Regions from separate parts of the Streptococcus sp. ELY_125 genome, predicted to be linked through region 3. Evidence: predicted binding sites of a transcription regulator. Region 3 holds the regulator's gene; each other region holds the start of a gene.
What was found. The regulator CtsR, encoded in region 3, represses protease genes until heat stress. The targets are predictions, from matches to a motif close to TTGGTCAAAAAAGGTCAAANA.
Positions count from the first base shown of each region.

Region 1: the regulator CtsR is predicted to act here: its motif matches at 7,474-7,494, upstream of AC4HAL_RS01715 (ATP-dependent Clp protease proteolytic subunit).
Region 2: the regulator CtsR is predicted to act here: its motif matches at 4,211-4,231, upstream of AC4HAL_RS01115 (ATP-dependent Clp protease ATP-binding subunit).

Region 1 is NZ_JBZFUM010000002.1:161,979-172,443, forward strand. It holds gene AC4HAL_RS01675 (hypothetical protein) at 1-140, opposite strand, end outside; gene AC4HAL_RS01680 (ABC transporter ATP-binding protein) at 430-1,140, opposite strand; gene AC4HAL_RS01685 (ABC transporter ATP-binding protein) at 1,140-1,904, opposite strand; gene AC4HAL_RS01690 (branched-chain amino acid ABC transporter permease) at 1,904-2,857, opposite strand; gene AC4HAL_RS01695 (branched-chain amino acid ABC transporter permease) at 2,861-3,745, opposite strand; gene AC4HAL_RS01700 (ABC transporter substrate-binding protein) at 3,801-4,988, opposite strand; gene AC4HAL_RS01705 (DUF2129 domain-containing protein) at 5,440-5,748, opposite strand; gene AC4HAL_RS01710 (YlbF/YmcA family competence regulator) at 5,753-6,196, opposite strand; gene AC4HAL_RS01715 (ATP-dependent Clp protease proteolytic subunit) at 6,656-7,246, opposite strand; gene upp (uracil phosphoribosyltransferase) at 7,577-8,206, opposite strand; gene AC4HAL_RS01725 (MalY/PatB family protein) at 8,505-9,680, opposite strand; gene AC4HAL_RS01730 (cystathionine gamma-synthase) at 9,699-10,465, opposite strand, start outside.
Region 2 is NZ_JBZFUM010000002.1:31,151-41,615, forward strand. It holds gene AC4HAL_RS01090 (amino acid ABC transporter ATP-binding protein) at 1-416, opposite strand, end outside; gene AC4HAL_RS01095 (amino acid ABC transporter permease) at 416-1,105, opposite strand; gene AC4HAL_RS01100 (IS30 family transposase) at 1,631-2,581, shown strand; gene AC4HAL_RS01105 (DUF1797 family protein) at 2,682-2,912, opposite strand; gene argF (ornithine carbamoyltransferase) at 3,065-4,039, opposite strand; gene AC4HAL_RS01115 (ATP-dependent Clp protease ATP-binding subunit) at 4,264-6,543, shown strand; gene AC4HAL_RS01120 (NUDIX hydrolase) at 6,632-7,081, shown strand; gene AC4HAL_RS01125 (DUF1827 family protein) at 7,150-7,452, shown strand; gene ileS (isoleucine--tRNA ligase) at 7,554-10,349, opposite strand.
Region 3 is NZ_JBZFUM010000003.1:27,726-38,190, forward strand. It holds gene comGA (competence type IV pilus ATPase ComGA) at 1-77, shown strand, start outside; gene comGB (competence type IV pilus assembly protein ComGB) at 1-1,044, shown strand, start outside; gene comGC (competence type IV pilus major pilin ComGC) at 1,041-1,367, shown strand; gene comGD (competence type IV pilus minor pilin ComGD) at 1,321-1,755, shown strand; gene comGE (competence type IV pilus minor pilin ComGE) at 1,727-2,020, shown strand; gene comGF (competence type IV pilus minor pilin ComGF) at 2,004-2,441, shown strand; gene comGG (competence type IV pilus minor pilin ComGG) at 2,419-2,853, shown strand; gene AC4HAL_RS01945 (class I SAM-dependent methyltransferase) at 3,081-4,043, shown strand; gene AC4HAL_RS01950 (acetate kinase) at 4,106-5,302, shown strand; gene AC4HAL_RS01955 (CtsR family transcriptional regulator) at 5,519-5,986, shown strand; gene AC4HAL_RS01960 (ATP-dependent Clp protease ATP-binding subunit) at 5,979-8,423, shown strand; gene AC4HAL_RS01965 (SLAC1 family transporter) at 8,481-9,383, opposite strand; gene dusB (tRNA dihydrouridine synthase DusB) at 9,421-10,401, opposite strand; gene hslO (Hsp33 family molecular chaperone HslO) at 10,388-10,465, opposite strand, start outside.

The sequences.
Region 1 (10,465 bases), on a different contig from region 3:
GTCACATGAGTTGGGGCCACTTCAACATCGCCAGGTTTGACAGTATAAACACGTTTAGCCAGTAAATAAAGACCAAAAATCATTACCATTAAGACTAAACTCATTAGAAGATAGAGGGTTTCACTTTTTTTAAATGTCATGGTTGTTTTTTTCCTTTAAGTATACTCGAATTTCATTATAGCCTATTTTCCCAATTATTCAAGCTATTTTACAATATAAAGAAACTAAAAGAGAGTCCTCTTCTATTGCGATGCAACTCTTTTCTACCAGACGAAAAACTACATGCAAAAAGAGCCAAATCAACCTAGGCAACATAGCAAGGTCAACACTGTATGATTTATATTTTCAAAATGCATGAAAACATAAGATAATCCCCAACTTAACAGTTGAGGATTATCTTATGTTTTGCAGAAACCAGCTCTCGGCAACTTAGCCCCCAAGATAGGCCTTGCGCACTTCATCAGAAGCCAGCAGCTCTTGACCTGTTCCTGACAGCACAATCTTACCTGTCTCCAGCACATAACCCCGATCAGCAATAGAGAGAGCTTTGTTGGCGTTCTGTTCAATCAATAGAACCGTTGTTCCTTGCTTTTGAATATCTTGGATAATATCAAAGATCTCTTGGATGAAGATTGGGGCCAATCCCATCGACGGCTCATCGAGTAACAAGAGTTTGGGCTGACTCATAAGTGCACGTCCCATAGCCAACATCTGCTGTTCACCACCTGAGAGGGTAGCTGCATCTTGATTTTTTCGCTCTTCTAAACGCGGAAACCGATCAAAGATTTTCTTTAGATTGGATTGGTTCGCATCCTTGTTATTCTTGAGAAAAGCCCCCATTTCTAGGTTTTCTAAAACGGTCAGACCCGGAAAAACATGACGGCCTTCGGGAACCTGAGCCAATCCATCCGCTACAATCTTACGCGCAGCTACTTTTTGGATCTCGTTGTCCAGATAAGAAACGGTTCCTTGGCTGGGACGGACAAGGCCCGAAATTGTCCTGAGGATAGATGTCTTACCTGCACCATTGGCACCGATAAGGGTCACAACTTCCCCCTCATTGACTTCAAAGCTAACATCCTTTACTGCTTCAATGGCACCGTAACTGACTGAGAGGTTTTCAATTTTCAACATAGACACTAGGCTTCACCTCCAAGATAGGCTTCAATAACACGCTTGTTAGACTTGATTTCATCTGGTGTACCATGCGCAATGAGACGGCCGTATTCCAATACATAGATACGTTCAGTAACATCCATCACTAAATTCATATCATGTTCGATGAGGATGATAGTGATTCCAAATTCTTCCTTAATTTTACGAATCAGAGCTGTTAATTCCGCTGTTTCTTGCGGGTTCATGCCGGCAGCAGGCTCGTCTAAGAAGAGAATTTTAGGTTCTGTAGCTAGAGCACGAACGATTTCCAAACGGCGCTGCTGTCCATAAGGAAGATTTTTAGCTAAAGTATCGGCATTATCAGCCAAATCAAAGATCGCCAGCAGGTCTAACGCTTTCTGCTTAATGTCCTTCTCACTTTGATAGTATTTTGGTAGACGCAAGACAGAGGCCAAGATATGAGCGCTGTGACGATTAGCAAAGCCGATCAAAACATTTTCTAAAACAGTCATATCCTTAAAAAGACGGATATTTTGGAAGGTCCGTGACAGACCCAGCGAAGCAATTTTATGCGGGGTCTTACCATTGATGAGGGTGCCACCAAGCGTTACCGTACCTTCGCTGGGAACATAAACCCCCGTCAAAAGGTTAAAGAGAGTGGTCTTACCTGCACCGTTAGGACCAATGAGGCCGACTAACTCCCCTTCATTGAGCTCGAGGGAAACATCACCAACCGCAGTCAGGCCGCCGAAATTTTTTGTTAAATTTTTTACATCAAGAAGTGCCATCAGTTGTTGCCCTCCTTATCCTTTTTAAAGAAACGTGACAGCGTGAATTCCTTAGTTCCTAAGAGACCGCTCGGACGGAAAATCATTACCAAAATAAGAGCAATAGAGTAGATGATCATCCGCAGCTCTGATACATTTTGTAGGAACATATTCAGGATACCTAAAACAACTCCTGCGATGATTGTTCCTGTGATAGAACCCAAACCACCCAGAACGGCAACAATGAGGTAATCGATTGATTTCATCAATTGGAAATCTTTGGGGACGATGGTACCGATATAGCTGACATAGAGGGATCCAGCAATAGCTGAGATGACCGCACCGATTGCAAAGATTAGCACTTTTCTATTAGTAACATTAACACCCATAGCCTCTGCTGCGATTTCATCCTCGCGCAGGGTGATAATCTGACGTCCCATTGATGAGCGCAGAAGGTTTAAGACAAGAATGGTAATGACAGCTACAAAGAGAAAGATGACTTGCCAAGTCGTATAAGGCAAAATACCTGTCAGACCGGCAGCACCGTTTGTCAAAGTTCCGCCGTTGATGATTAAAATACGGATAATTTCCGCCATACCTAAGGTCGCAATGGCCAGATAGTCCCCTTTTAAGCGTAGGGTAGGCAAACCAAAAACAATAGCGACTACAGCTGCAATAACAGCGCCTACTAGGATAGACCAATAAAAGGCCGCATAAGTAGGATAGTAGGTCGTAATAATTGCTGAGGAGTAAGCACCGATAGCCATGAAACCAGCTTGTCCTAAAGTTAATTGGCCTGAAAATCCTAAGACTAGATTAGTTCCTAGTCCCATCAAGATACTGATGCCAATTCCCATTAAGATTTGAATGTAATAGAGATTCAAAATACCGCTGCTGGCTAAAATTTGCAGAATAGCGTAGACAAGAGCAATCAGCGCAAGCCAGGTAAGATTTAATTTTAAATTCTGTTTCATGTCTTACACCTTCTCTTTCACATTTTTACCAAGGATACCAGCTGGGCGAACCAGAAGGATGATAATCAGTACAATATAGACGATGGCATCGCGGTAAGTCGACAGGTTGACTGCATTGGCCAAGGTTTCCAAAATCCCGATAACAAAACCACCCAAGGCAGCACCCGGAATAATCCCAATACCACCCAATACAGCGGCGACAAAAGCTTTAATTCCGGGGATCATCCCCATCAGAGGATCAATGGAATTGTAGTAGAGACCAATCAGAACACCTGCTGCACCAGCCCAAGCTGAACCAAGCGCAAAGGTAAAACTGATGGTTGAATTAACATTGATTCCCATCAGCTGGGCAGCATCACTGTCTACCGATACAGCTCTCATAGCTTTCCCCATTTTGGTTTTCTTAACAATTATTTGGAGAGCCACCATCAAGGCAATAGCCACAACCAAGATTAAGAGCTGGATATTGGTGACTGTCACTGGTCCTAAATCATAGTTATGTTTTTGAATAGCTTCTGGGAACGAACGCGGATTGGAGCCAACAAAGTAAACCATGGTGTACTCTAAGAGAAAGGACACCCCTATAGCTGTAATCAAGGCTGAAATTCGCGTGGAATTACGCAGAGGACGGTAGGCTAAGAATTCAATCAACATTCCTAACAGAGCCGTTATTACCATGGTAAAAACCAAGGCCAGCCAGAAGTTCATGTGAAGACCATTGATAGCATAGTAGCCGATAAAAGCCCCCATCATGAAGATATCTCCATGAGCAAAGTTAATCAATTTAATAATCCCATAAACCATGGTATAACCCAGGGCCAGTAAGGCATAGATACTTCCCAGAATAATACCATTAACTAGTTGTTGTGGGAGTTGTTCAAGTAACATAAAATACCAAACTTTCTAGTTTTATCCATCTAATACAAACGTTGTAGTGGCTCCGTTATTTTTTAACCGTTACAGCTTCAGCGGAGCTTTCTGTACCATTATCCAATTTCACCATAACGGCTGACTTAATTGGGTTGTGGTACTTATCAATTGTCATCTTACCGGTGACTCCTTCAAAATTTTTCAAGGCTGCCAGATTAGAAGCCAATTCGATAGAGTCATCTGCCCCCTTTGCTGCTGCTGCAATCATATAGACAGAATCATAGGCAAGGGCCGAAAACATATTGGGTTCTGAACCGTAGGTTTCTTTAAAGTTGCTAATAAAATCATTAGCTTTTCCGGACAAGGCAATCTTGGTAGAGTAACCTGATACGTAGTAGACATTCGTCGTATTCTTCTTACCTGCCAAGCTCACAAAGGTCTTATCACTGAAACCATCAGGACCAAGAATAGGTGCACTGATGCCCATATCACGCGCCTGTTTTGTAATCAAGCCTGTTTCAGTGTAGTAGCCAGGCATAACGATAGCATCATAGTCCAGATCTCTGATACTTGTCAGGGCTGACTGGAAGTCCGTATCTTTCGCCGCAAAAGTCTTAGTGGCAACAATATCACCCTTGTAAGTTTCTTTGAACTCATCTGCTATCCCTTTGGCATAGTCGCTGGAATTATCATAAAAAAGCACAACCTTTTTCGCCTGCAGGTTTTCCGATGCATACTGAGCTAGTACTTGCCCTTGGAAACTATCCCTAAAAGTGGTACGGAAAACAAACTGCTTTGTTTCTGTTTTTCCATTGAGATTATCAATGGTTAAATCATCCTGTGTCCCACTTGGGGAGAGAAGGGGAACTCCTGTTTTTTGAGCATTCAGCGAAGCTGCCGAAACCGCTCCAGATGTGGCAGGGCCAATAATGGCATTAACTTGACTTTGAACAGCTAGGTTCGTTGCCGATGTAGAAGCTTCAGCATTGTCAGACTTATTGTCCTTGGTCACTAATTCTAGCTTTTTGCCATCTACACCACCGGCTTTGTTAATTTCTTTAACAGCCAGCTTGATACCTTGATTTTCGGCCGATCCGTAAGCAGATACAGGACCTGTCAGCTCCATATCTACACCGATTTTAATGGTGTCGCCAATTTTTGTCCCAGCGGCATTGCTGGTAACATCAGGAGACTTACCGCAGGCTACTAATGTTACAGCAGCCAGCAGAAGCATACCAGTTGCGATAATCTTTTTATACATCAGATTATTTCTCCTTAATAAAGATACTTGACCCACCCAAATAGACCCAATGCAGCACACCGTTGTATAATGACTAAGGTAGCTAACTTTTCTTACGGTTGTATTCAGGTGGATTTAGATTGAAAAGCATAAAGGACGGTCATAATATTTGATCCCCTCCTAGCTTTAAAAGCCTACTGTATAGAATACAGAATTATCTGATAATTGTCAAGGAAATTCGCTCGTTAATCAGGATAAAAAGCGTCAAGAAAGGGGTTTCAGCATTATCACTAATTCGTAATAACATAAGACTTTTCTGAGACTGAGATAAAGGCACAAATATACCTATAATTGGTAAAAAGAAAAAGCTGGGTAAAATTGTACTGGCCTCAAGCGCTAGATCTTTGATCCAACACTAGAGATTAGCACAAAAACTACTTCCAGCAATTTTTAACAGACTGACAGAGTGAAACTAGAGTGTAGGAAGCGAACCAATATCCAGATCATCAGTTTCATCACCCACTTCTTCCTGATTGCGATACAAACTTCCGACAAAATCGCGATCAATATTATCTAAAGATGACAGGCGTACCTCCTTAACAAATCTTAACTTTTCTAAGGCCGCTATTGTCCCCTCAAGCTTTTGCGCATCACTGTAGAGATGCACATAGCGAAAACGCCTAGAGTGGTAAAGCATATCACCATAACGATTTAGCTTTCTGGCATCGCGATTGTAATAGAGATAGACGATAATCCCCTTACGTTCTTGCTTATTAAACATTTTCCTATCCCTTCTCTCGAATATTTTCTCCTCTACCATGTCCATGCTGGCGCTTATGCGGTGCAAAGGGCAAACCTGTATCCACAAATATATCTGGCGAGACAGCTTGAGAAATTTGAGTCGTTAAATCGGCCAGAAGTTTTTGCAAGGCTACTTCAGCCAGTCTCAAATCTTGGACGCAAGGCGTCATATCTATCTGACGCTTCTGGCCCAAAACCTGACGCCTTAACTGGGCTACTTCCGGTCTAAAATTAACATAATTTTTCTGCTCCTCATAGCTCTCTTGCAAGTTTTGGAATTGGAGAATTTTTTCTTGCAAATCGCTGTCAGCAGCCAAAACTGCTTTGGCCGTACGATAGGTCTGCACTTGGGGGGTCTCTAAAATCGCTTTAACCAGCATGTCAATTTGGTGATCAATGGCTAACAAATCCTGATTGATTTTTAACATATCCCTATTATAACAAAAAGGAGAATGGAAAGAGCTCAAAAATTTTTAATTGGGTTCTCACCGCTCCCTGATTCCTGGTTAATGACTTAAATCAATCTCTCCTTAAACGGTCTGCTCACTCTCGTGTTTTTAAAACTTCCACCTTTAACAGTCCCTTATATCTTTTAGCAAAAGGAAAGTCAGCTGCGCTAAAGGTTTATGAAAAAGTATGAAAGTAGGACAAAAATCAGTAAATCGCGGTAAAATCACGATTTTGATTTTCCTCACCCTCCTATTTTTAGGCTCAGCCCTCTGCCACTTTCCTGTTTTTAGGTGGCAGGCTTTGGCAGCCTATCCCCAGACTGCCAAACTCTACTGGAGCATTTCAATCCCACCTCTGCGCTATTTGATAAATCTAGGGCAATTCAAAAGAGGCGGGACTTTTTGCCTCAGCCTCTTTCAACTATTATTCGCTAAATCTTATTTCAAGGCATTGTTTTCCATAATTTCATCGATAAAGCCATATTCGAGTGTCTCCTGAGCTGTCATCCAGTTATCACGCTCAGCATCCACGTGGACCTTCTCAAGCGATTGACCTGAATTATCTGCCAGAATTTGTTCCAGAGTTTGGCGCGTTTGCAAGAGGTGCTCAGCTGCAATAGCCATATCGGACTGTTGCGTACCACCGCCAGTGCCGCCCATCGGCTGGTGAATCATGTATTCTGCATGCGGCAACATAAAGCGCTTGCCTTTGGCCCCGCTGGAAGCAATAATGGTTCCCATCGATGCGGCCATTCCCATAACGATTGTTTGGACATCTGATTTGATAAAATTCATAGTGTCTACAATAGCCAAGCCAGCTGATACAGAGCCACCAGGTGAATTCACATAGAGGTAAATATCTTTGGTACTATCTTGAGCGTCCAAGAACAGCAATTGGGCAATAACTGAATTCGCCATATTATCTTCAACCGGACCTGTCAGCATGACGATGCGGTCTTTCAAGAGGCGTGAATAAATATCGTAGGAACGCTCTCCACGACTAGTTTGTTCAATAACTACTGGAATCATAGTATTCTCCTTTGATCAAAATGTTAAGGACTCGACGGATAAAACTTGCTTAGCAAATATCAGTAATATCTGGCTGAAAAACCGTAAATCAACCAAAATACAGACTTCCTAAATCAGTTATCTCCCAGAGGAGCCGTGGCTGTAAGACCCGAGATCTTAGAGCTAGCTGCTCTTTTCTGAGGACGAATCCATGTTTCATTACTAAAACGTGACCTTATTATATCTATTTGGTCAAAAAAGGTCAAATAAAAAACTCACTTTTCACAATTTCATAAAAAAACAGTCCAGCAAACAGACTGTTAGACAAGATTGCCAAGTAAATCTGCGGACCTATTTGGTACCAAAGAGACGATCGCCAGCATCACCAAGCCCAGGTACAATGTAGCCGTTATCATTTAACTTTTCATCAAGGGCTGCCGTATAAATATCGATGTCGGGATGAGCTTCTTGAAGTGCTTTGACTCCTTCCGGTGCTGCGACTAGGCAGACAAATTTGATATTAGCTGCACCGCGTTTTTTAAGAGAGTCCACAGCCAAAATAGCTGAGCCTCCAGTTGCCAGCATAGGATCTACTAAGAAAATCTGCCGCTGATCAATATCCTCAGGCAGTTTGACCAAGTACTCTACAGGCTGCAAAGTCTCTTCATCGCGATACATACCAATATGACCGACCTTGGCAGCTGGTACTAGACTTACAAGACCGTCAACCATACCAATACCTGCTCGAAGAATAGGAACAATGGCCAATTTTTTACCAGCTAACTGCTTTTGCACTGTCTTGGTCATTGGTGTTTGAATCTCTACATCTTCTAGCGGAAGGTCACGCGAAACCTCATATCCCATAAGCATAGCAATTTCATTGACCAATTCACGAAAGTTTTTCGTGGACGTATCTTCACGACGCAGAATTGAGAGTTTGTGTTGGATCAGTGGGTGTGAAATAACTTGAAATTTTCCCATAATACATTAGCTTACGAGAAGCTTACCTTCTTTCTAAGGGTGTTTTCTTTATTATACCAAATAGGCCGAGATTTTAACGGGCATAACTGTTATTTCATTAGAAAAGATAGCGCTGACTAATGACCTTTAAATCTATACCTATTTGAAATATTTAACATAAATAGTAACTGTCTGAAAAAAATCAAATTTCCTGATTATTTTTTTCTATTAAGAATGGAACTAGGTTCATATTCTAAAAAGTAAGCATAATAAAAGCACTTCCTTTCATACAATCGAAAGGGAGTGCTAGTCCTTTTTATCAGCTAAGTCGCTGTTTATTTGCAAAAGCTTTAGCTAATCGTTCACAGGCTTCCTGCAGGACTGATGTAGGAGTAGCAAGGTTGAGGCGGGCATGACCTACACCTTCCTTACCAAAGGTCGATCCGACATTGAGGATGAGCTTGGCTTCTTCTTTGATTTTTTTGTGAAGCTCCTCGTCTGATAGATTATAGGCTGAGAAATCCAGCCATACAAGGTAGGTGCCTTCTGGTTTCATGACCTTAATCTTAGTATGCTGCTCTAGATAGTTTGCTAGAAAATCGCTGTGCTTTTCCAGAAGCGCTTTTAATTCGGTCAGCCAAGGTTTACCGTAACGAAAGGCAGCCTCTGTTGTTATCAAGCCGATAGTCGGGACTTCATGCTGATTATTAGCTAGTTGACGCTTCTTAAATTGAACTCGTAATTCCGGATTTTCAATGATCGCAAAGCTATTTTTAGTTCCGGCAACATTGAAGGTTTTTGTGGCACTGGAGAGAACCAGACTGAATTGACCAAAGTCACCGACAGTATTGATACTGTGATGTTTATGATTAAACAGGGCTAAATCCTGATGAATCTCATCTGAAATCAGAATAACTCCATGTTTCTGGCAGAGCTCTGCTACTTTTTGTAATTCCTTAGCTGTCCAGACCCGTCCTCCAGGATTATGAGGACTGCAAAAAACATAAAGTTTGACTTGATTTTCTACGATATCTTTTTCTAACTGACTAAAATCAAGTTCAAAATGACCATTTCTTTCCACCAAAGAATTTTCAATCAATCGGCGGTCGTTAAGTTTGACAGAGCGAGCAAAGGGAGGATAAACCGGTGTATTGATAAGAACTGCATCTTGTTCTCGAGTAAAAGCCTGAATGGCTACTGATATAGCAGGGACGACTCCCTCAATAAGAACAATGGCTTCCTTATCCACCTGATAGCCATGCTCTGCTTTTTCCCAATTTTGAATGGCCTCAACTACACCATCCCAAATATAGGGATAGCCGTAAACTCCAAAATCAGTATAGCGCTGAATAGCAGTTTGCATTTCTGGAAAGGCTAAGAAATCCATATCTGCCACCCAAAGAGGAAGCAAATCTTTATCTTCCTCCACTTCCTTCCATTTGACAGAGTGGTTACCAAGTCGGTTGGGTAGGGTTGTAAAATCGTAATGTGTCATGCAATCCTTCTTTCATACTTAGCCTTCTAAGGCTTGTTTTAAATCAGCTACTAGGTCATCTGCATCTTCAATACCTATCGAGAGGCGCAGCAAATCGTCAGTCAGGCCGTAAGAAGCCCGGACATCTGCTGGGATATCAGCGTGAGTCTGAGTCGCCGGATAGGTAATCAGACTTTCTACTCCACCCAAGCTTTCAGCAAAGGTAAAAACCTGCAATTGATTGATAAGGGATGGGATAGTATCTTTATTCACAACCTTAAAAGAAATCATCCCTCCCTTACCTGTAAAGAGAACTTCTTTAACTGCTGGAGATTGTTCTAAAAAGGCCACTACTTGTTTCGCATTAGCTGTGGAAGCTTCCATACGAAGCTTCAGTGTTTTTAAACCACGCATCAGCATATAACTGTCAAAAGGCGATAGGTTGGGACCGGTTGTATTGAGATTATAAAAAAGTTTGTCGTAATAATCTTGATTACTCGTAATAACTACCCCAGCTAAAACGTCATTGTGTCCAGCTAAATACTTGGTCGCCGAATGGACAACAATATCAGCTCCCAGAGTGATAGGAGTTTGATAAATTGGACTGTAGAAGGTATTATCCACGATAACAGCAGCCCCCTTCTCATGGGCTAGGTTAGCAATTTTCTCAATATTAAATTCAACCATCAGCGGATTGGTTGGGGTTTCAATATAGACAATATCGGTAGTATCTGTAATAGCTGCCAGCATTTCAGCCTCAGTATTGGCATAATCAAAAAAGAAACGGCCTTCCTTCTCCTTATCAT
Region 2 (10,465 bases), on a different contig from region 3:
GTTGGATTGGCTTTGGCCTTATCTTTCAGTCCAACCTTGTCCAGTAATTCATAGGCTTTTTCTTCTGCCTGAGGTCGAGACTGTCCTTTGATTTTCGTTGGTGCTAAAGTAATATTTTCCAGTACATTCATATTAGGAAAGAGGTTAAATTGTTGGAACACCATTCCCATTTTCTCACGCATCTTGAAAACGTCGTTCCTTTTATCTGTAATATCAACACCTTCAAAGCTGATCGTTCCTTTAGTCGGCACTTCCAGCAGGTTCATGGCACGCAGGAAAGTAGATTTCCCTGATCCCGACGGACCGATGATGGCAACAACTTCTCCTTTTTTAATTTCTAAATCTATTCCTTTGAGAACTTCGTTATTGCCAAAATATTTATGCAGATTTTTAATACTAATCAATGTATCTGTCATTATTTTTGTCCTTTCCCAAGACGGTTTTCAAGTGACTTTTGTCCAGCTGTCAAAATAGTTGTCAGCACCAAATAGTAGAAAGCAGCGAACAAGAGGGGTTCCAGTGGAATATAGGTTGTCGCTAAGACCGTTTGGGCGCCGTTCCACAATTCCATGATACCAATAGTCTGCAAGAGTGAACTGTCTTTAATAATGGTGATAAATTCATTTCCCAAGGCAGGCAGGATATTTTTAAAAGCCTGAGGCAACACCACGTAACGCATTGCCTTGGCTGGCTTAATTCCCAGCGAATAAGCCGCTTCGGTCTGACCTTTAGGAACTGCTTCAATCCCAGCACGAACGATTTCTGAAATATAGGCACCGCTATTTAAAGACAGAATAATAATACCTGGAATCAAGCGGGAAAAGTCTAACTCAACCGTACCAAAACCAATTGACGGTGCATTTTTAAAGTCCATCCAAAGAAAGGCAATCATGATTTGAACAACCATAGGTGTTCCACGAAAGACCCAGACATAAAAGCTAACCAGCCAGTTCAGTAACTTGATGTGCGAGCGTTTGGCAAGGGCCACCAGAACACCCAAGATGGTTCCAAATAAAACGACACAGATAGAAATCATGATGGTGACAATCACGCCATAGTTAAAGTAACCCCAATATTTGGGTAAAAACGAAAAATCAAAATTCACAGATTTACTCCTATTATACGGCTTTGAGCCATTCTTAAAGGCCAGCTAGATATGTTTTAAATTTTAGCTGCTTATCAATAATTTTATAACCAATTCTATCATAAAATGAATAATAATACAATATCTGTTTATAAAATTAGTTCTCCCTATTAAAAAGGAATTAAAGATTATTCGGACTATCGAAAGCCTATATTGGCTAGTAGAGTGAGAGATTCACAGCAAAACTAGGATTAGGGATCAGTAAAGTTGACTCCATTTTACTCCCTTAATAGTCCAGCAGACTTAATAAAATAGGGAACTAAAAACCGAAACGCGGAGCTTCCAACTGATCACTGCACAGAGCTATTATAAGAGATTATAGGTGCCGAAAAATTTTATCCTGGACACACAGGCCCCTGCTTTTGGATTTGAACAGCAGGCAAGGCTAGTTTAAAGACCCAATTTGTAAAATTAAGCTAGACAGAAAAAAGCCATTTATGTTAGGCTCAGATAAACACCACATTTGTCTGAGAGGAACTACCATAAATGACCTACACCCATCTTACCACAAACGAACTCGTAATGATAGAGGCTTACTACCAAGAAAACAAGAAAGTTGGTGATATTGCAAAATCTCTAGGGAGATCTAAGCAAACCATTTACAAGGTCATCCACTTTCTAAAAGAAGGTTACTCAGCCTATGAATACTATGACCAGTACAAAACGAATAAAAAGCGCTGTGGCCGTCGACAAACACAATTATCAAAGCCTGAGAAAAAGCTCATTGATGATCATCTGAAACGGGATTGGAGCTTAGATGTCATCAAGGGCGTTTACGCTGATGTTATTGCTTGTTCGATGCGGACTCTCTATCGTTTAGCTGACCGAGGGATCTTTGACAAACAAGAGCTCCCTTGGAAGGGAAAACGCAAACCCAATGGGAAAAAAGAAACACGAGGGAAGCAAGCTTTTCGTAGAGACATCCGTGAAAGGTCGACAGTTTATCCAGACTTTGACACTGAGTTTGGTCATCTTGAGGGTGATACCATCGTTGGTAAGAATCACAAGAGTGCGGTGATTACATTAGTTGAGAAACAATCCAAAGCTATTATCACGCTTCAAACCGCAGGAAGAAAGGCTAGTGATATTGAATGCTCAATCAATCGCTGGCTCTCCCGATTTCCCAAACATCTGTTCAAGTCCATCACATTTGACTGTGGAAAAGAATTTTCTAACTGGAAATCCATTTCAAATCAACATGATATTGATATCTTCTTTGCGAATCCTGGTTGTCCTGGGCAACGAGGCCTTAATGAGCATTCTAACGGTCTGTTAAGAAGACACGGACTACCTAAGCAGATGGATTTTAAAGGTGTTTCACAAAACACCTTATCAGCTATAGCTGATAAGAGAAATAGAATTCCTAGAAAATCTTTAAATTATCAAACCCCTTATCATGTTTTTCTGAGTCAGGTGAAACTGTCCAACTTAATTTGACAATTTAAGAGATAAGAAAAAGACCTCCGAGGTGTTAGATTTTAAATCCAACTCCTGAAGATCAATTCAATTATCTTTTTAATTTCTATTTTGTTTTTAATTAGTAGAGCAGATCATAGATTTCCATAGCAATCAAGTCAATGCTGTCAAAGGTGTAGGTTTCACGCGCCTTAATATCACGCAATGTGAAAACAGGGCCATTTTCGGGGTCGTTAGCAAAAGAAACTTCTGCAACAACGAGGCCGTCACGTTCAAAATTCCTCTTTAAGTTGCCTCCATCTGTCGTCATCAAATTCAGACGATCAATAATTCTCACCAAATGTGATTCCATGTAGATTCTCCTTAACTAAGATACAAATCCGCAAAATATCGTATGAATTTCAGGAACTCTTGCATCATAATGTTTTTAACTATCCCTATTTTACCATAAAGTAAAAGATTGAGATAGATGAAAAGCCGGAAATCACTGTGATTTTTACATTATTAATTCTCTTGGTAGGATTGGTAAAGAATTGCTTTGATAGCATGCATACGATTTTCCGCCTCTTGGAAGATAACCGAGCTGTACTTTTGGAAGACTTCATCGGTAATCTCTAATTCACTATAGCCGTACTGCTCGTAAATGCTATAACCAATATCGGTATTGGTATCGTGGAAAGCTGGCAAGCAGTGCATAACAATCAGATCAGGATTATCAGCCAAATCAAGCAGCTCTTTGTTGACCTGATAAGGCAGGAGCAAGTCAATTCTGTCCTTAAAATCGACTTCTTCTCCCATAGACACCCAGACATCCGTATAAATCATATCGACCCCTTTTACGTCTGTCACATCATCCGTCACTTTTAATACAGCACCTGTATTGTGCAGGTGTGCTAAATCAATGATAGCCTTACTAGGCTGTAAGTCTTTGGGGGCAATAATGGTACAGTTGACACCGAGAATGGCTGATGTTACCAGAAGGGAATTAGCCATATTATTGCGGCCATCTCCTAGGTAGGCGATACTCAAACCATCAAGGCTGCCAAAGTGCTCCGTCAGAGTCAAAAAGTCCGCTATCATCTGGGTAGGATGCCAGGTGTCTGTCAAACCGTTCCAAACTGGAACGTTGGCATAGACGGCTAAGGTCTCAATATCTTCCTGCCTGAATCCGCGATATTCGATGCCATCGAACATAGAACCGAGAACTCTGGCTGTATCAATAATTGATTCTTTTTTACCCAGCTGGATTTCACCAGCACCTAGATAGGTAATGTTCATTCCCAAATCTTGTCCTGCCACTGTAAAGGCTGAACGTGTTCTAGTAGAAGTCTTTTCAAAAATGAGAGCAATATTTTGTCCTTCTAGATAGTTATGAGGAACCTTATCCTTTTTGAGCTGCTTAAACTTAGCAGACTGGGTAATTAAATCTAGCAGTTCCTGTTTTGTGAAGTCTATTTCTTTTAAAAATGATTTTGCCATGGTTACCCCTTTTGTATTTTTATACAATAATTCTATAATATTTTGCGTTTTTGTCAAGAATAAACTGTATTTTATTCATTTTTATAAAATTAGCACTCTCACTCTTCCTCTGCTAAAATTATAATCTTTTTACTTGATTTCTAAGTCATGAGTGTTATAATAACATCATAGAATTTGACCTTTATTGACTATAAGGCCAAATCAGTCAGATTGGAGGTAATCCTATGTTATGTCAAAATTGTCAACTTAACGATGCTAGCATACATCTATACACAAATGTCAACGGGCAGCAAAAGCAGATTGATCTCTGCCAGAACTGCTACCAGATTATGAAAGCCGATCCAGAAAATATTCTCAATAGTAACCCCACTAACCAATCCATGGATTCTTTCTTTGATGATTTCTTTGGTGATTTAAACAATTTTCGCGCCTTTAACCAAGAACTGCCTAACGCTCCTCAAACAGAAGCTGGTAGATCAGGCGGCAATGGAAATGGCAACAACAGTGGAGGCGGCAACAACCGCAGACGCCGTCCGCAGCCCCAAGCACCTCAGCAACCTCAAGGAATCTTGGAGGAATTTGGTATCAACGTCACAGACATTGCCCGTCGCGGTGATATTGATCCTGTTATTGGGCGCGACCAAGAGATCGTGCGAGTAATTGAAATCCTCAACCGTCGGACAAAAAACAATCCGGTTTTGATCGGGGAACCCGGTGTAGGTAAGACTGCTGTCGTCGAGGGCTTAGCTCAAAAAATTGTCGATGGCAATGTTCCTCAGAAACTACAAAACAAACAGGTTATCCGTTTGGATGTTGTCAGTCTAGTACAAGGAACAGGTATCCGAGGGCAATTTGAAGAACGCATGCAAAAGTTGATGGAAGAAATCCGTCAGCGCCAAGATGTGATTCTCTTTATTGATGAAATCCATGAAATTGTTGGGGCTGGAGGAACAACCGATGGCAGTATGGATGCAGGCAATATCCTGAAACCGGCTCTTGCCCGCGGTGATCTGCAACTAGTCGGAGCTACCACGCTCAATGAATATCGAATCATTGAGAAAGATGCTGCACTTGAACGACGGATGCAGCCAGTTAAGGTTGACGAACCGTCTGTTGAAGAGACCATTACGATTTTACGCGGTATTCAGCCTAAATATCAGGATTATCATCATGTTAAGTACACAGATGACGCTATTGAAGCGGCTGCCGTTCTTTCTAACCGCTACATCCAAGATCGCTTCTTGCCTGATAAGGCTATTGACCTTTTGGATGAGGCCGGCTCCAAGATGAATTTAACACTCAACTTTGTCGATCCTAAGGATATCGACAAGCGTTTAGTTGAGGCGGAAAATCTCAAGGCACAGGCTACACGTGAAGAAGACTTTGAAAAAGCAGCCTATTTCCGCGATCAAATTGCTAAATATAAAGAAATGCAGGCTCAGCAATTATCGGATCAAGATATTCCGGTTATCACTGAAAAGCATATCGAAGCAATTGTGGAAGAAAAGACCAATATTCCTGTCGGTGATTTGAAAGAAAAAGAGCAATCTCAGTTGGTCAACCTAGCAGATGATTTGAAATCTCATGTTATCGGTCAAGATGCTGCTGTTGATAAGATTACCAAAGCCATTCGCCGTAACCGTGTCGGTCTGGGAGCTCCGAATCGTCCTATTGGTAGTTTCCTTTTTGTCGGCCCAACCGGCGTTGGTAAGACTGAGCTGTCCAAACAGTTGGCGATTGAACTCTTTGGTTCTGCCGACAGTATGATCCGTTTCGACATGTCTGAATATATGGAAAAACATGCCGTAGCTAAGCTAGTTGGAGCTCCTCCAGGATACGTTGGCTACGAAGAAGCTGGTCAATTAACTGAACAAGTTCGCCGCAATCCTTATTCGCTTATCCTTTTAGACGAAGTCGAAAAAGCTCACCCAGATGTCATGCATATGTTCTTGCAGGTGCTGGATGATGGTCGTCTGACAGACGGTCAAGGCCGTACAGTCAGCTTCAAAGATACTATTATCATCATGACTTCAAATGCTGGTACTGGTAAAGTGGAAGCTTCAGTCGGGTTTGGAGCGGCTCGTGAGGGTCGTACTAATTCCGTTCTGGGAGAGTTGGGTAACTTCTTTAGTCCAGAATTTATGAACCGTTTCGATGGTATCGTTGAATTCCAAGCCCTCAGTAAGGAAAACTTACTGACGATTGTTGATTTGATGCTGGAAGATGTTAATAATCGTCTAGCTACCAATGGACTCCATCTTGATGTCACAGCTAAGGTTAAAGAAAAATTAGTTGATCTTGGCTATGATCCTAAGATGGGGGCGAGACCTTTGCGTCGTACCATTCAGGAGCATATTGAAGATGCGATTACCGATTTTTATCTCGATAATCCAAATGAAAAGCATTTCAAGGCTGTCATGACTTCTAATGGTAAAATCACTATCAAGGGGGCTAAGAAGGATGAAGATTCCCCCCTTAAGGAAGAAGCTTCCCTTGCAGAATAAATCATTGTAAAACTTAAACGGTCTGAAATGTTTTCAGGCCGTTTTCTTGGTATAATCAGTATAAACTAATTAGAGACGAGGCAATAGAATGACTAACCCTACTTATGGAGAAAAAATTACTGGTAAAGACTACGTTAGCCGTTACGGTGTCTATGCTGTCATACCTAATCCAAACCAGACAAAAATTATCTTGGTGCAAGCTCCTAACGGCGCTTGGTTTTTACCGGGGGGTGAAATTGAAGAGGGTGAAGACCATCTTCAGGCTCTCAGCCGTGAATTGATTGAAGAGCTAGGCTTTACAGCTCGGTTCGGAACTTATTACGGCCAGGCTGATGAATACTTCTATTCCAGTCATCGAGACACTTATTTTTATAATCCGGCCTACATCTATGAAGTTACAGACTTTGTAGATACAGGCAAACCCTTAGAAGATTTTAATAATCTAGCTTGGTTTTCAATTGATGAAGCAGTCAGTAAGCTTAAGCGAGGAAGCCATAAATGGGGGGTTGAGCAGTGGAAAAGGGTTTATAAAAAATAATCAAGCACCGCCATTTTAATAAAATCGTGCTATAATGGTAATATGCAAATCCCTTAAGGAGGATAGTCATGAGACTTATCAATACTACAAGTAGCCATCCTGATCTTGTTCGCAACCAGCTGCGCAATACTGACGCTAAGTTAGTTGAGGTGTATTCGGCCGGCAACAGTGATGTTATTTTTTCTAAAGCACCTGGTCATTATGAGCTCTTGATTTCAAATCGTCATCGTGCTATTAAAGATGAAGAAATTGAGAAGATCCGTGAGTTCTTCTTCAAGCGCAAAATTAATCCGGATATCGTTATTCCCGATCAAATCAAATCGAGTCATACAGAAAAGTTGATTGAAATCTCAATTCCCACTACTATATAAGCATATGCCCTCAGCTCTTATGAGAACTGAGGGTTTTTCTACTAAATAAAAAATCTTGAGATGATAGATCTCAAGATTTTAATGTTTATAAACCAAAATAGTTATTTTGCTTTCACTTCAAAACCTTGGGCGACAGCTTCTGGGAAATTGTTTTCGACAATTTCTGCACAGTGGTCACAAATGGTTACGCCATAAGAGCGCTCCTTAGTGGTTTTATCTGTACGGCGACAACGATCACACACATCACCTGCAGCGTGTTCAACACTGAAGGCCACACCATCAAAGCTGACAGCATCAGCTGGTGCTGCTTGGTCAGTCACTGTTAATTGTGAAACAATTAGAAGCTGAGCGATATCGCTTTGAAGGTCCTCAAGAAGACTCTTTGTTTCTCCGTCAGCATAGATTGTCAAGTGAGCTTCCAGAGACTTACCAATGATTTTCTCATTACGAGCTTCTTCCAAGGCCTTTTGCGCCTGGGTACGGAAGATCATGAAGGCTTCCCACGTATCAAGAATGCGTTCCTGATCAGCAAAGGTTTGCGCTTCCGGCATATCAGTCAATTGAACAAACTCCTCTACTTCTTGGTCCAGATAGGACCAAATTTCTTCAGACGTATGAGGAAGAATAGGCGTCAATAGCTTGGTGATTTTTACTAAAATATCATAGAAGACAGTTTGCATCTGGCGGCGAACCTTGCTATCGGCCGCCTCAATGTAAACCACATCTTTAGCAAAATCAAGATAGAAGGCGGATAAATCAACTGTCAAGAAATTATTAACTGCCTTATAAACAGCCATAAAATCGTATTGATTGTAAGCCTCTCGTATAGTTGCAACCAAATTGTTGAACTTGATAGTCATATATTGATCAACCGGGCGAAGTTCCTCATAAGCAAGCGTATCCTCTTTTTTAAAGTCAGATGTATTCGCCACCAAGAAGCGAAGTGTATTGCGAATCTTACGATAGCTTTCGGAGGCCTGCTTCAAAATATCCATAGAAATACGAACATCATTGCTGGTATCTACAGTTGTTACCCAGAGGCGTAGGATTTCAGCGCCGAATTGCTTTTCAACATCACTCGGAAGGATAGTGTTACCAAGTGATTTAGACATCTTTTCACCTTTACCATCAAGTACGAACCCTTGTGATAAGATAGCTTTGTAAGGCGCATGGCCGTTAACCGCAACTGAGGTAATCAAGGATGAATTGAACCAACCACGATACTGGTCAGATCCTTCCAAATAAAGATCAGCTGGATAACCGAGACCTTCACGCTGGTTCATGACGCCATTCCAAGAGGATCCAGAGTCGAACCAGACATCCATGATATCCGTTTCTTTGGTAAATTCACCATTTGGTGAACCTGGGTGGGTATAGCTTTCTGGCAAAAGAGCTTTAGCAGACCACTCCCACCAGATGACTGAACCATATTCAGCAAAGAGGTCAGCCACATGATCTGTCACATCCTTAGTCATGATAGCTGTACCATCTTCTGCATAGAAGATTGGGAGGGGAACACCCCAAGCGCGCTGACGCGAAATAACCCAATCACCACGGTCGCGGATCATATTGTAGAGGCGCGTTTTCCCCCATGATGGATTAAATTCCGTTTTTTCAATCTCATCAAGAATTTCTTGACGGAATTTAGAAACAGAAGCAAACCATTGGGGAACAGCCCGCCAGATGATCGGCTTCTTAGTCCGCCAGTCAAATGGATAGGAGTGAGTGATCTCTTCTTGTGCAAGAAGAAGATCACCTAACTTTTCAAGGACAGTTGGCAGGACCTTGTCATAGAATTGACCTTGGAAGTCATCCCCTGCTTCTTGCGTCATGATACCGCGACTATCAACTGTTACAGAAACTTCGAGTCCATATTTAATACCGACATTATAGTCATCTTCACCAAAGCCAGGAGCCGTGTGGACAATTCCTGTACCGGAATCCAGTGTAACGTGGTCTCCAACCATGACAAGTTCTTCAACATGGCTATCCCACGGATGGGCGGTTTTGATATATTCCAATTCTGAACCATCGTGACGCTCAATGACTTCATAAGCTTCCCAGCCAAATTTGTCCGCCAAACTTGGGAGTAATTCTTCAGCTACGATAAATTTACGATCATCACCAACAACTTTGACAGTCGCATATACAAAGTCAGCCCCGACTGTCAAACCGCGAGAAGCTGTGATTGTAAATGGTGTTGTTGTCCAAACAACGATATAGGTGTCAGTATCCAAAATTCCCTTACCGTCGGTGACTTTATTGGCATAAAAGAGTGAGGTAGAAACGAGATCATGATACTCAATCTCAGCTTCAGCCAGAGCTGATTCTGATGACCAGGACCAGTAAACTGGCTTGGCTCCACGATAGATATAGCCCTTATCTGCCATAGCCCCGAAGACACGAATCTGAGCTGCTTCATAGTCAGGCGTCAAGGTTACATAGGGATTGTCCCAATCGGCCGACATTCCGAGGCGTTTAAAATCCTCACGCTGTTTATCCACTTGGGAAAGGGCATAATCACGACACATCTTTAGATATTCAGCACGGTCTAGCTCCTTACGTTTAACACCCTTTTTGGCTAAAACTTGCTCGATAGGCAGTCCATGCGTATCCCAACCTGGATTATAGGGAGCACGAAAACCCATCATAGACTTAGCGCGGATGATAATGTCTTTAGAAATATGGTTCATAGCATGTCCAACATGGATATTACCATTAGCATAGGGCGGGCCGTCGTGGAGGAAAAAGGCCGGTTTATTGGCATTTAAGGCTTGACGTTTCCCGTAAACATCAGCTTCCAACCAAGCTGCCTGCCACTGAGGTTCCTTATTAGGAAGACCTGCTCGCATAGGAAAAGCGGTTTTCCCAAGATTCAAAGTTTCTTTTAGTTTCATGATTACTCCTTCTAAAATGATACACTAACAAAAGTAGATAGCAGCCAGGATCCTTTGAGCATAGGCTTGCCTTATCTATCAAGAAATCCCTTAAAACATTTTAAGTAAGATATTAT
Region 3 (10,465 bases):
ATAGTAAAATTGACCAGCTTCTTGCAGCAGGACATATCACTGAAGAACAGGCAGCAGCCGAAAAAATTAAAGATTAACCGTCAGCGTAAAGTCATTCAGCTTTTTAACAATTTATTGGAGTCTGGATTTACTCTGACAGAAATTGTTGACTTTCTGGAACGCAGTCAACTTTTGTCCAGCGCTTATACTCAGCAGATGCGATCTAGTATGCTGTCTGGGGAAAATTTAGCTGTGATGATGGCAGGTTTAGGGTTCTCAGATGATGTGGTTACCCAACTTTCCTTGGCTGAGATCCATGGCAATACCCAAGGTAGTCTGATTAAAATCGAAAACTATTTAGCCAATCTAATGACCGTTAGAAAAAAGTTGATTGAGGTTGCGACTTATCCTGTTATTTTGCTGCTCTTCTTGGTATTGATTATGTTGGGACTGCGTAATTATCTTCTACCTCAATTAGAAGGAGGAAACCTAGCAACAAGCATTATTAACAACTTGCCCGTGTTTTTTCTAGGCAGTGTTTTGGCAGTGAGCCTTCTAATTTTGGTGATATTATGGCTGAAAAAGCGTTCAATTAAGATTGTCTGGTATTCAAAGTTGGTAAGATTTCCCTTTTTAGGGCGGTTTTTGCAACTGTATTTAACGGCTTATTATGCCAGAGAATGGGGCAATCTTATCGGTCAAGGGGTGGAAATGAGCCAGATTGTTCAGTTAATGCAAGATCAAAAATCCCAGCTTTTTCAGGAGATTGGACGCGATATGGAGGTAGCCTTACTGGCGGGTCAAGAATTTCATAATAAAGTCTTAGACTACCCTTTCTTTTTGCCTGAACTCAGTCTGATTATTGAATACGGTCAAGTCAAATCTAAATTAGGTAGTGAGCTAGAAGTTTATGCCCAAGAAACCTGGGAGACCTTTTTTGGCAGAGTAAACCGAGCAACTCAAATGATTCAACCCCTTGTCTTTATTCTGGTTGCTCTAGTTATTGTGATGATTTATGCAGCTATGTTGCTACCTATGTATCAAAACATGGAGGTTCAATTATGATGAAAACATTATGGAAACGTTTAGTTTCCCAAAAAGTTAAGGCCTTTACTCTTATTGAAATGTTAGTGGTTCTTCTTATTATTAGTGTTTTGCTTTTGCTGTTTGTCCCGAACTTAGCCAAACAAAAAGATAATGTCAAAGATACCGGTGGAGCAGCTATTGTCAAAGTAGTAGAAAGTCAGGCGGAGCTGTATGAACTTAATCATGCAGATAATGCGACCGTCTCGAAACTTGTATCTGAAGGGGATATTACACAGAAACAGGCGGACTCTTATAATGACTATTACAAGAAACATAAGGAAAATCGCAACGTACCGAATTAAAGCTTTTACACTATTAGAAAGTTTACTTGTTTTATTTATCACAAGCTTTTTGCTACTAAGCTTTACAGGAGGCGTGCAGCACATCTTTACGGATGTTCAAGAAAAATTGTTTTTTCTATCCTTTGAGCATCTCTATCAAGACACTCAGAAACTCAGCAATGCCCAGCAAAGGGAGATGACATTGAGTATTTCTGATGGAAAGGTAACCAATGGAGTATCCAGTTTAGCAATTCCTGCTAGTGTTCATCCTAACCAGAACTACAGCTTGGAGTTTTCTCCTGCTGGGGGCAACTCTTCTCTGGAAAAGCTGAGCTTCTCTAGCAGTGAAGAGACGGTGACTTATCAACTTTATATAGGGAGTGGTCGTTATAAAAAAACAGAGTATTAATGCTTACATACTTTTAGAAAGTCTTATCGCCTTGGCAGTTCTCGTTACCATCGTGACTCTAGTGTTAGGGGAGATTAATCGTAATCGTGAGGAACTTGCTGCTAGCCTTCATCGTCAGGAAGTGCTTAATGTTGCCCAAATGGCCGTTCAAACAGACGAGGACAGCATGACTTTGAATGGTGTTAGGGTCAGTGTGCAGCAAGATTCGCATGCTATAAGAGTCTATGAGGGTGATGAGGAGGTTTTATATGTGGCTAAAAACTAAATCAAAAGCGTTTACCCTGCTGGAATGTTTGGTAGCTCTTTTGGTTATTGCCGGCAGTGTTATGGTATATCAGGGATTAACGCAGGTTTTGACCAGCAATGTTGCTTATATCAGTAAAAACGACGAAGAAGATTGGCTGCTGTTTTGTCAACAGCTGCGTTCGGAATTATCTGCGACTAAGTTAGATGATGTTTCCGGCAATAAGCTTTATGTGAGCAAGGGCCAGCAATCTTTAGCTTTTGGTAAGTCCCGCTCTGATGATTTTCGCAAGACAAATGCCGATGGTCGCGGTTTTCAGCCGATGCTCTATGGTTTAAAAAGCAGTCATATCAGTCGGTCTGGACAAACGGTGACAATCAGGGTTTTATTTGAATCAGGCTTAGAAAGGACCTTTGTTTATGCATTTAAGGAAACAGGTTGAAGCAGGGGTTCTCATCTATGCTTTACTAATGGCTGCCATTTTTGTCCTATTGCTACAGTTTTATCTGGAACGTTTGGTCGCTAATCAAAGGCAAAATCAAGCCTTAGAAAGTAATGCTCAGGCTTATTTGATGGCTCAAATGATCGCTAAAGAAGCCTCCGACTCATCAGGCCAGTACTCTTTTAATCAAGGAAAAGCGATTTACCAGCAAGGTGATCAGTTTCTTAGAGTAACGGTTGAGCTGTCTGATGGCGGTCGCTACACTTATGATTTCCCTCGGAAAAGTTCTGATGATTCAAATACCAGTAATGAGGATAAGAGTAAACCTTCGAGTTTGGAAGAAAAGGGAAAGTCAAGCGATAGCAGTCATTCAAGCAGCAGTACAGATGGAAAACAATCTGTAGCGAGGTAGAGCAATTAGGTTCTATCTTGTTTGGCACTGTAAATTTAGCGATTAGAATTTCAAGAAGCTCAGGCTCTCTTTTCGTGGTTTGGATAACAATTAAAGGGCGGACCAGATAAAAATTTGTATGAAGTGCTGAGTCTATTCTTGTGCATTAGAGCTGGAGACCAGCTGTTTATCTTCGGCCACGTGTTTCTAGGTTTTCCATTTTGTCTTAATTTTGTTATGATAGAACTATGAATTTTGAGAAAATAGAGGCAGCCTACGAGCTGATTTTAGAAAATGTACAACTGTTGGAAAACCAGTTGAAAACTAATATTTATGACGCTTTGATTGAGCATAATGCTATCTATTTAAGTGGTGATAGCGACAGTCAAGACCAAACTATACTGGCTAATATCGCTAGACTGCGTCAGTTAGATTTATCAGCTGAGGAATGGCGTCGAGCCTATCAGTTTATCTTTATCAAGGCAGCTCAGACTGAACCGCTGCAGGCTAATCATCAGTTTACACCTGATACGATCGGCTTTGTCCTGCTCTTTTTATTGGAAAATTTAGTATCTGCTGATAAGCTTGACCTATTAGAAATCGGCAGTGGAACAGGTAATCTTGCCCATACTCTTATCAATAATAGCAGTAAACAGCTGGATTATATGGGTTTGGAAGTTGATGATTTGTTGATTGACTTATCAGCTAGTATTGCGGATGTTATTGGTTCAGATATTGGTTTTGTTCAAGAGGATGCGGTACGTCCGCAACTCCTAAAGGAGAGCGACATCATTATCAGTGATTTACCAGTTGGTTACTATCCAGATGATGCCATTGCTAGCCGATATCAGGTGGCAGTTAAACATGAACATACCTATGCTCATCACCTTTTGATGGAACAGTCTTTGAAGTATTTAAAGAAGACTGGGTTTGCTATTTTTTTAGCCCCGGTTAATCTTTTGACAAGTCCCCAGAGTGATCCGCTTAAGGAGTGGCTAAAGGGCTATGCGAATCTTGTTTCAGTTATCACCTTGCCAGATCAACTTTTTGGTAGTCCTAATAATGCTAAATCTATCTTTGTCTTACAGAAGCAGGCTGCGCAAGTCCCTGAGACTTTTGTCTATCCTCTGACTGATATACAAGATCGTGAAAATTTGCTGGAATTCATGGAAAACTTCAAAAAATGGTCAGCTGATTATATTCTTCCGTAAAAAAATCTGTTATAATGAGGTTGCTGTTTTAGAAAGCGATTACATTTTATGGGAGGTAACTTATGTCAAAAACAATCGCAATTAACGCTGGGAGTTCGAGCCTTAAATGGCAGCTTTATCAGATGCCTGATGAAAAAGTTCTAGCTAAAGGACTAATTGAGCGCATCGGTTTAGAAGATTCTATTTCAACTGTTAAATACGATGGCAAATCGGAGTCACAAACGCTTGATATTCCAAATCACACGGTTGCCGTCCGTATCTTGCTAGAAGATCTAACCAAACATGGTATCATTGCTGATTTTGCTGAAATTACCGGAGTTGGGCATCGTGTTGTTGCTGGTGGTGAGTACTTTAAAGAATCTGCTCTAGTGGATGAAAAGGTTATTGAGCAGGTAGAGGAATTAGCACTTTTAGCACCGCTTCATAATCCTGGAGCAGCGGCTGGTATTCGTGCTTTTAAGGAAATCCTGCCAGATATTACTAGTGTTGTTGTTTTTGATACTTCCTTCCATACAACTATGCCTAAATATGCCTACCTCTATCCTATTCCGCAGAAATATTATCGCGATTACAAGGTACGCAAATATGGCGCCCATGGTACCAGTCACAAGTATGTTGCTCAGGAGGCGGCTAAGCTTTTGGGGCGTCCCTTGAAAGAACTTAAATTGATAACAGCCCATATTGGTAATGGTGTATCCATAACGGCGAATTACCATGGCGAGTCAGTTGATACTTCGATGGGCTTCACTCCTTTGGCTGGTCCTATGATGGGAACGCGCTCAGGTGATATTGATCCGGCTATCATCCCCTATCTGATTGCTCAAGATCCAGACTTAAAGGATGCTGCTGATGTAGTCAGTATGCTAAATAAGCAGTCGGGTTTGGCTGGGGTATCAGAAAACTCTAGTGATATGCGTGACATTGAAGCTGGTATTCAGGCTCAGGATAAAAATACTGTCTTAGCCTACAATATCTTTATTGATCGATTGAAAAAATTTATCGGACAATATTTTGCCGTTCTCAATGGAGCCGATGCATTAGTCTTTACGGCTGGTATGGGTGAAAATGCCATCGGTATGCGCCAAGATATTATTGCTGGTTTGAGTTGGTTCGGTATGGAGCTTGATCCTGAGAAAAATGTTTTTGGCTATGTTGGTGATATCTCATCTCCAAAATCAAAAGTCAAAGTTCTAGTTATTCCGACTGATGAAGAGCTCATGATTGCACGTGATGTTGAGCGTTTAAAAAATATTGATTGATAGTGCGTCTGCATTGTAAAAATGAGTCTTACTCCCAACCACTGCGTCGATCCGGTAAATCTAGGATAATACTAATGAGTCTGGCCTTTTGTCCCAGACTCGTTTTTTGTTTTCCCAATCACTTGAGATTTCTTATCATTGCATGCTTTTAACTTTCCAAAATTGTCTTTTTGAGGTATAATAGTCAAAGTTAGTCAAAGATAGGAAGGGTAGTCTATGCCTATAAAAAATACTTCAGATAGTATTGAAGAGTACATCAAAAAGATCCTAGCTCAGTCGGGAATTGCGGAGCTTAAGCGCTCGCACTTAGCAGATTCATTTGATGTTGTACCCAGCCAAATCAATTACGTAATCAAGACCCGCTTCACGGAAAGCAGGGGCTATGTTGTTGAGAGCAAACGTGGTGGGGGCGGTTACATCCGTATCGCTAAGGTAGCTTTCTCTGATAAGCACCATCTCCTCGGGGCATTGGCTAATTCTATTGGTGAGAGTATTAGTGGACAGGTTTTTGATGATCTCATTCAGCAGCTCTATGACCAAGATATAATCAGTGAACGTGAAGGCAACATCATTCTAGCTTCATCTTCAGATGCTGTTTTAGGTGACAATGCACCGCACATTCGTGCTCGTATGCTCAAAAAGATTATTCAACGATTAGATAGAAAAGGAAATCCTTATGACTGATTATTCCCTGAAAATGCGAGAGATATTTGGGCGTGCCCAGGATCAAGCGGCTCGTTTTCAGAGTCAATATTTGGAAACATGGCATATTTTGTTGGCTATGGCCGATATTGATGAAACAGTCGCCCGTCTGACTTTGGCAGATTTTGCTGATAAGATTGATTTAGATGAATATGAGGACGCTGCTACTCTGATCATGCGTCGTAAGCCCCTGCGAACTGTTAATACCCAGCATATTCTAACTGCTTCACTGGGCTTGAGGCGTGTTTTAGACTATGCCGGTCAGATTGCTCAAGCCGTGAAAGCTGATGAAATTGGCAGCGAGCACGTTTTGATGTCTCTCTTGCTGACGCGTGATAATATGGCCCTGCGTATTTTAGAACAGGCTGGTTTTTTGACACAGGATGAAGGCGATGCCCAGCTCCGCTTAATTGATTTACGTAAGGTCCTGGAACGCTATGCCGGTCTTACCAAAGATGATATCAAGGCTATTTTTGAGCTGACCAAACCTAAGAAAAGTGGCAGCGGCAATTTTAATAATATGATGGCTCCCCAAGCTAGTCCCGGAGAGCTGGCAGATTTCACTCGTGACTTAACCGCCTTATCTGAAAGCGGCCAGCTGGAAAAGGTTATTGGTCGAGACGAAGAAGTGACCCGTATGCTTCAGATTCTCAGCCGTAAAACTAAAAACAATCCGGTTTTAGTCGGTGATGCTGGTGTCGGAAAGACGGCTCTGGCTTACGGACTGGCTCAGCGCATTGTGGAAGGAGAGGTTCCTTATGAGCTGGCTGATTTCCGTGTCTTGGAACTGGATATGATGTCAGTAGTAGCTGGGACCCGTTTTCGCGGTGATTTCGAGGAGCGCATGAACCAAATTATTGCTGAAGTAGAAGCTGATGGCCATATCATTCTCTTTGTTGATGAGGTTCACACCATTATGGGTTCTGGCAGTGGTATTGACAGTACCTTAGATGCTGCTAATATCTTGAAACCGGCCTTAGCGCGTGGTAGTCTGCATATGATTGGAGCAACAACCCAAGAGGAGTACTCCAAACATATCGAAAAGGATGCCGCTCTTTCTCGCCGTTTTGCTAAAGTTTTAATCGAGGAACCAACAGTAGATGAGGCTTACCAGATTATTCTAGGATTGAAAGGTAGTTACGAGAACTACCATAATGTTACAATTTCTGACCAAGCCGCTTTAACGGCTGTCAAGGCTGCCCACCGTTACTTAACTAGCAAGAATCTACCTGATTCAGCTATTGATCTTTTAGATGAAACCAGCGCTGGGGTCCAAAATACGGTAAAAAAATCAGCACCTGAGTTTCTAACACCTGCTGATCAAGCCTTGCTGGCTGGTGATTTTCGTTCTGTCGGTAGACTTCTTGAGCAAGATGCAGAGGTTGCTGACAAGCCTGAACCAAGTCCTATCACAGATGATGATATTATGCGTACCCTCAGCAAGCTCTCGGGTATCCCTGTTGAAAAGATGACTCAGGCGGACAATAAACGCTACCTCAGTTTGGAAAAGGAGCTGCATAAGCGAGTGATTGGTCAAAACGACGCTGTGTCTGCCGTAGCACGTGCTATTCGTCGCAATCAATCAGGTATCCGTACAGGCAGACGTCCGATCGGTTCCTTTATGTTTCTTGGGCCAACGGGGGTCGGAAAGACCGAGCTGGCTAAGGCTCTAGCAGAACTCCTTTTTGATGATGAATCTGCTCTTATTCGCTTTGATATGTCTGAATATATGGAGAAATTTGCGGCCAGTCGCCTCAATGGCGCCCCTCCAGGTTACGTTGGCTACGACGAGGGTGGAGAACTAACAGAAAAGGTTCGCCAAAAGCCTTATTCTGTCCTCCTTTTTGATGAAGTTGAAAAGGCCCATCCAGATATTTTCAACGTTTTGCTGCAGGTCTTGGATGATGGGGTCTTGACCGATAGCCGGGGACGCAAGGTTGATTTTTCCAACACCATAATCATCATGACCAGTAATTTGGGGGCAACGGCCTTGCGTGATGATAAGACAGTTGGTTTTGGTGCTAAAGCGCTCAGTCAAGATTATGATGCTATGCAGTCACGCATCATGGAAGAACTCAAGAAAAACTATCGACCAGAATTCATCAATCGGATCGATGAAAAAATTGTCTTCCATAGCTTAACACCTGAAGATATCCGGCAAGTTGTCAAATTGATGATGCAACCTTTGGAGCAAGCCTTGGCTGATAAAGGGATGACTCTCAAGGTACAGCCAGCAGCTCTTAAAATTCTAGCTGAGCATGGTTATGATCCTGAAATGGGGGCCCGTCCTCTGCGTCGCAGCATTCAAACGCAAGTAGAAGATAGATTGTCAGAATTGCTGCTCTCAGGTGAGCTTGAAACAGGGGCAACACTAAAAATCGGCAGCCACAATGGTAAGTTAAAGTTTACTGTTGCCTAAATCAGAATGGCCACAGTACGACAGACAGAAAAGAAAAAGGCATCTTAGATTTTAAACCTAAGATGCCTTTTTAGAATTAAAATAGATAAGGTAGCCGATAGCAACATAGGCAACAACAACTGTGGCTAATAAAATTTCAAACTGGCTCAGCCTCAACAGCCAACCATCATTTAATTTAAGACGCATAAGGCTGAGAACTAGGGCAGTCGCTGTGCTGACGCTAGGAAAGGTAAAGGCAGAAAAAGTCGGAACAAACCAAGTTTTGATCTGTTTGGCTAGAAAAATTACCGTCCCCCAATAAAATCCCTGCGACAAAATAAGAAACCAGCTTACCATGATACCAGAGTAACTTGGAGAAAGCTGAAGCAAAGCCAGAAGTAAGAGGGAGCTGGGGGCCGCCATAATAGCAGCATTGGGAATCTGCGCAGGGAGCAGCGGCCACTTGACTAAGCGATAAAGTAGAAGCAGCATTAAGATAACATAGGCTAGAGAGGTCAGGTAAAAAATAGCCCACCCAATGTTTGTTTGGTCAATGACTCTTGCTGAAATAGAAGCAGCAGCTGGTCCTACATAGATGACAAACCAACCAGGATAAAGTGTTTTCCAGCTAGGTTTAGTCAAGGCCAACTTTGTAAAAAGGAGCAGAAAGCTTAGATGCCCGATAAGCCCCGCAGTCCAAATCAGCGTCAGAGCTAGTTTAGGCAAAGGTAGAACTAAGGGGGACAGCATCATAGCCATAAAGTAGGTTGGAAAGGTTGATGCTGGCAGGAGGTCTGTTAACTGCTTTCGGCAATCCTCTTGATGGCTGATGAGATAACCTGTTAAAATCAACCATAGAATGACTGTAAGAATTAATAGCATTTGGGCGATTGGCTGGCTGACAAATTTCCCGATTAAGTTAACTAAAGCGGTCATTCCCAGTAATAACCCAGTCAAAGCTAGGGGCAGTGATTGCTTCATAAATTCTCCTTGTGCGGGGGGCAGCATTAGGAGCCACTCAGTTTGGAATGGCTTCAAAGATTTCTTTGACTTGTGCTAAACTGTTGGCGCGAGCAACAGCTCCGCGGATTTTAGCAGCACCCGATGTTCCTCTGAGGTAGTAAGGTGCCAGACCACGGAATTCACGTACGGCGATATCTTCTCCTTTAAGCGTAACTAACCGTGTCAAGTGCTCAAAGGCGATGTCTAACTTTTCAGCAAAGGTTAAATCTGCTAGGATTTCTCCGCTTTCAAAGAAATGGTTGATTTGTGTAAAAAGGTAAGGATTGTTTAGGGCCCCTCGGCCAATCATGACAGCATCAGTTCCTATTTCTTCAAGCATAAAACGGGCGTCTTCCACTGTCTTGATATCACCATTTCCGATGAAAGGAATGGTTTTAATGGCCTTAGCGACACGTGCCAGTGTGTCATAGTCACAGCTGCCAGTATACATTTGTTCACGCGTACGACCGTGCATAGCCAAAGCGGATACTCCGGCTGCTTCGGCAGCTAGAGCGTTTTCGACCGCCAGAGTGTTATCCGACCATCCCGTCCGCATTTTGACAGTTAAGGGAAGGTCAAGGACAGACTTTACAGTCTTGATAACCTTGTAAATCTTATCGGGATCCTTCAACCACATAGCTCCAGCCTCATTCTTGACAACTTTGTTGACAGGGCATCCCATGTTGATGTCGACAAGATCGGCCTTGGTATTTTTTTGGATAAATTCTGCCGCCTGAGCCAAGCTCTCACCATCATTACCAAAGAGTTGGATAGAGACTGGGTGCTCGCCTTCGTCAATATGAAGCATGTGCAAGGTTTTTTCGTTATTATAGAGGATACCCCGGTCTGAGACCATCTCCATGACAACCAAGCCAGCCCCAAACTCTTTAGCGATGGTTCGAAAGGCAGAGTTAGTTACTCCAGCCATAGGCGCTAAAACAGTACGGTGGGGGATTTCAACATTTCCAATCATAAATGATGAATTAAGCTTTGTCATTGATAATGTCCTCCAAGTCAGTTTGAGTAAATTGATAGATGGTTCCACAAAATTGGCAGGTGAT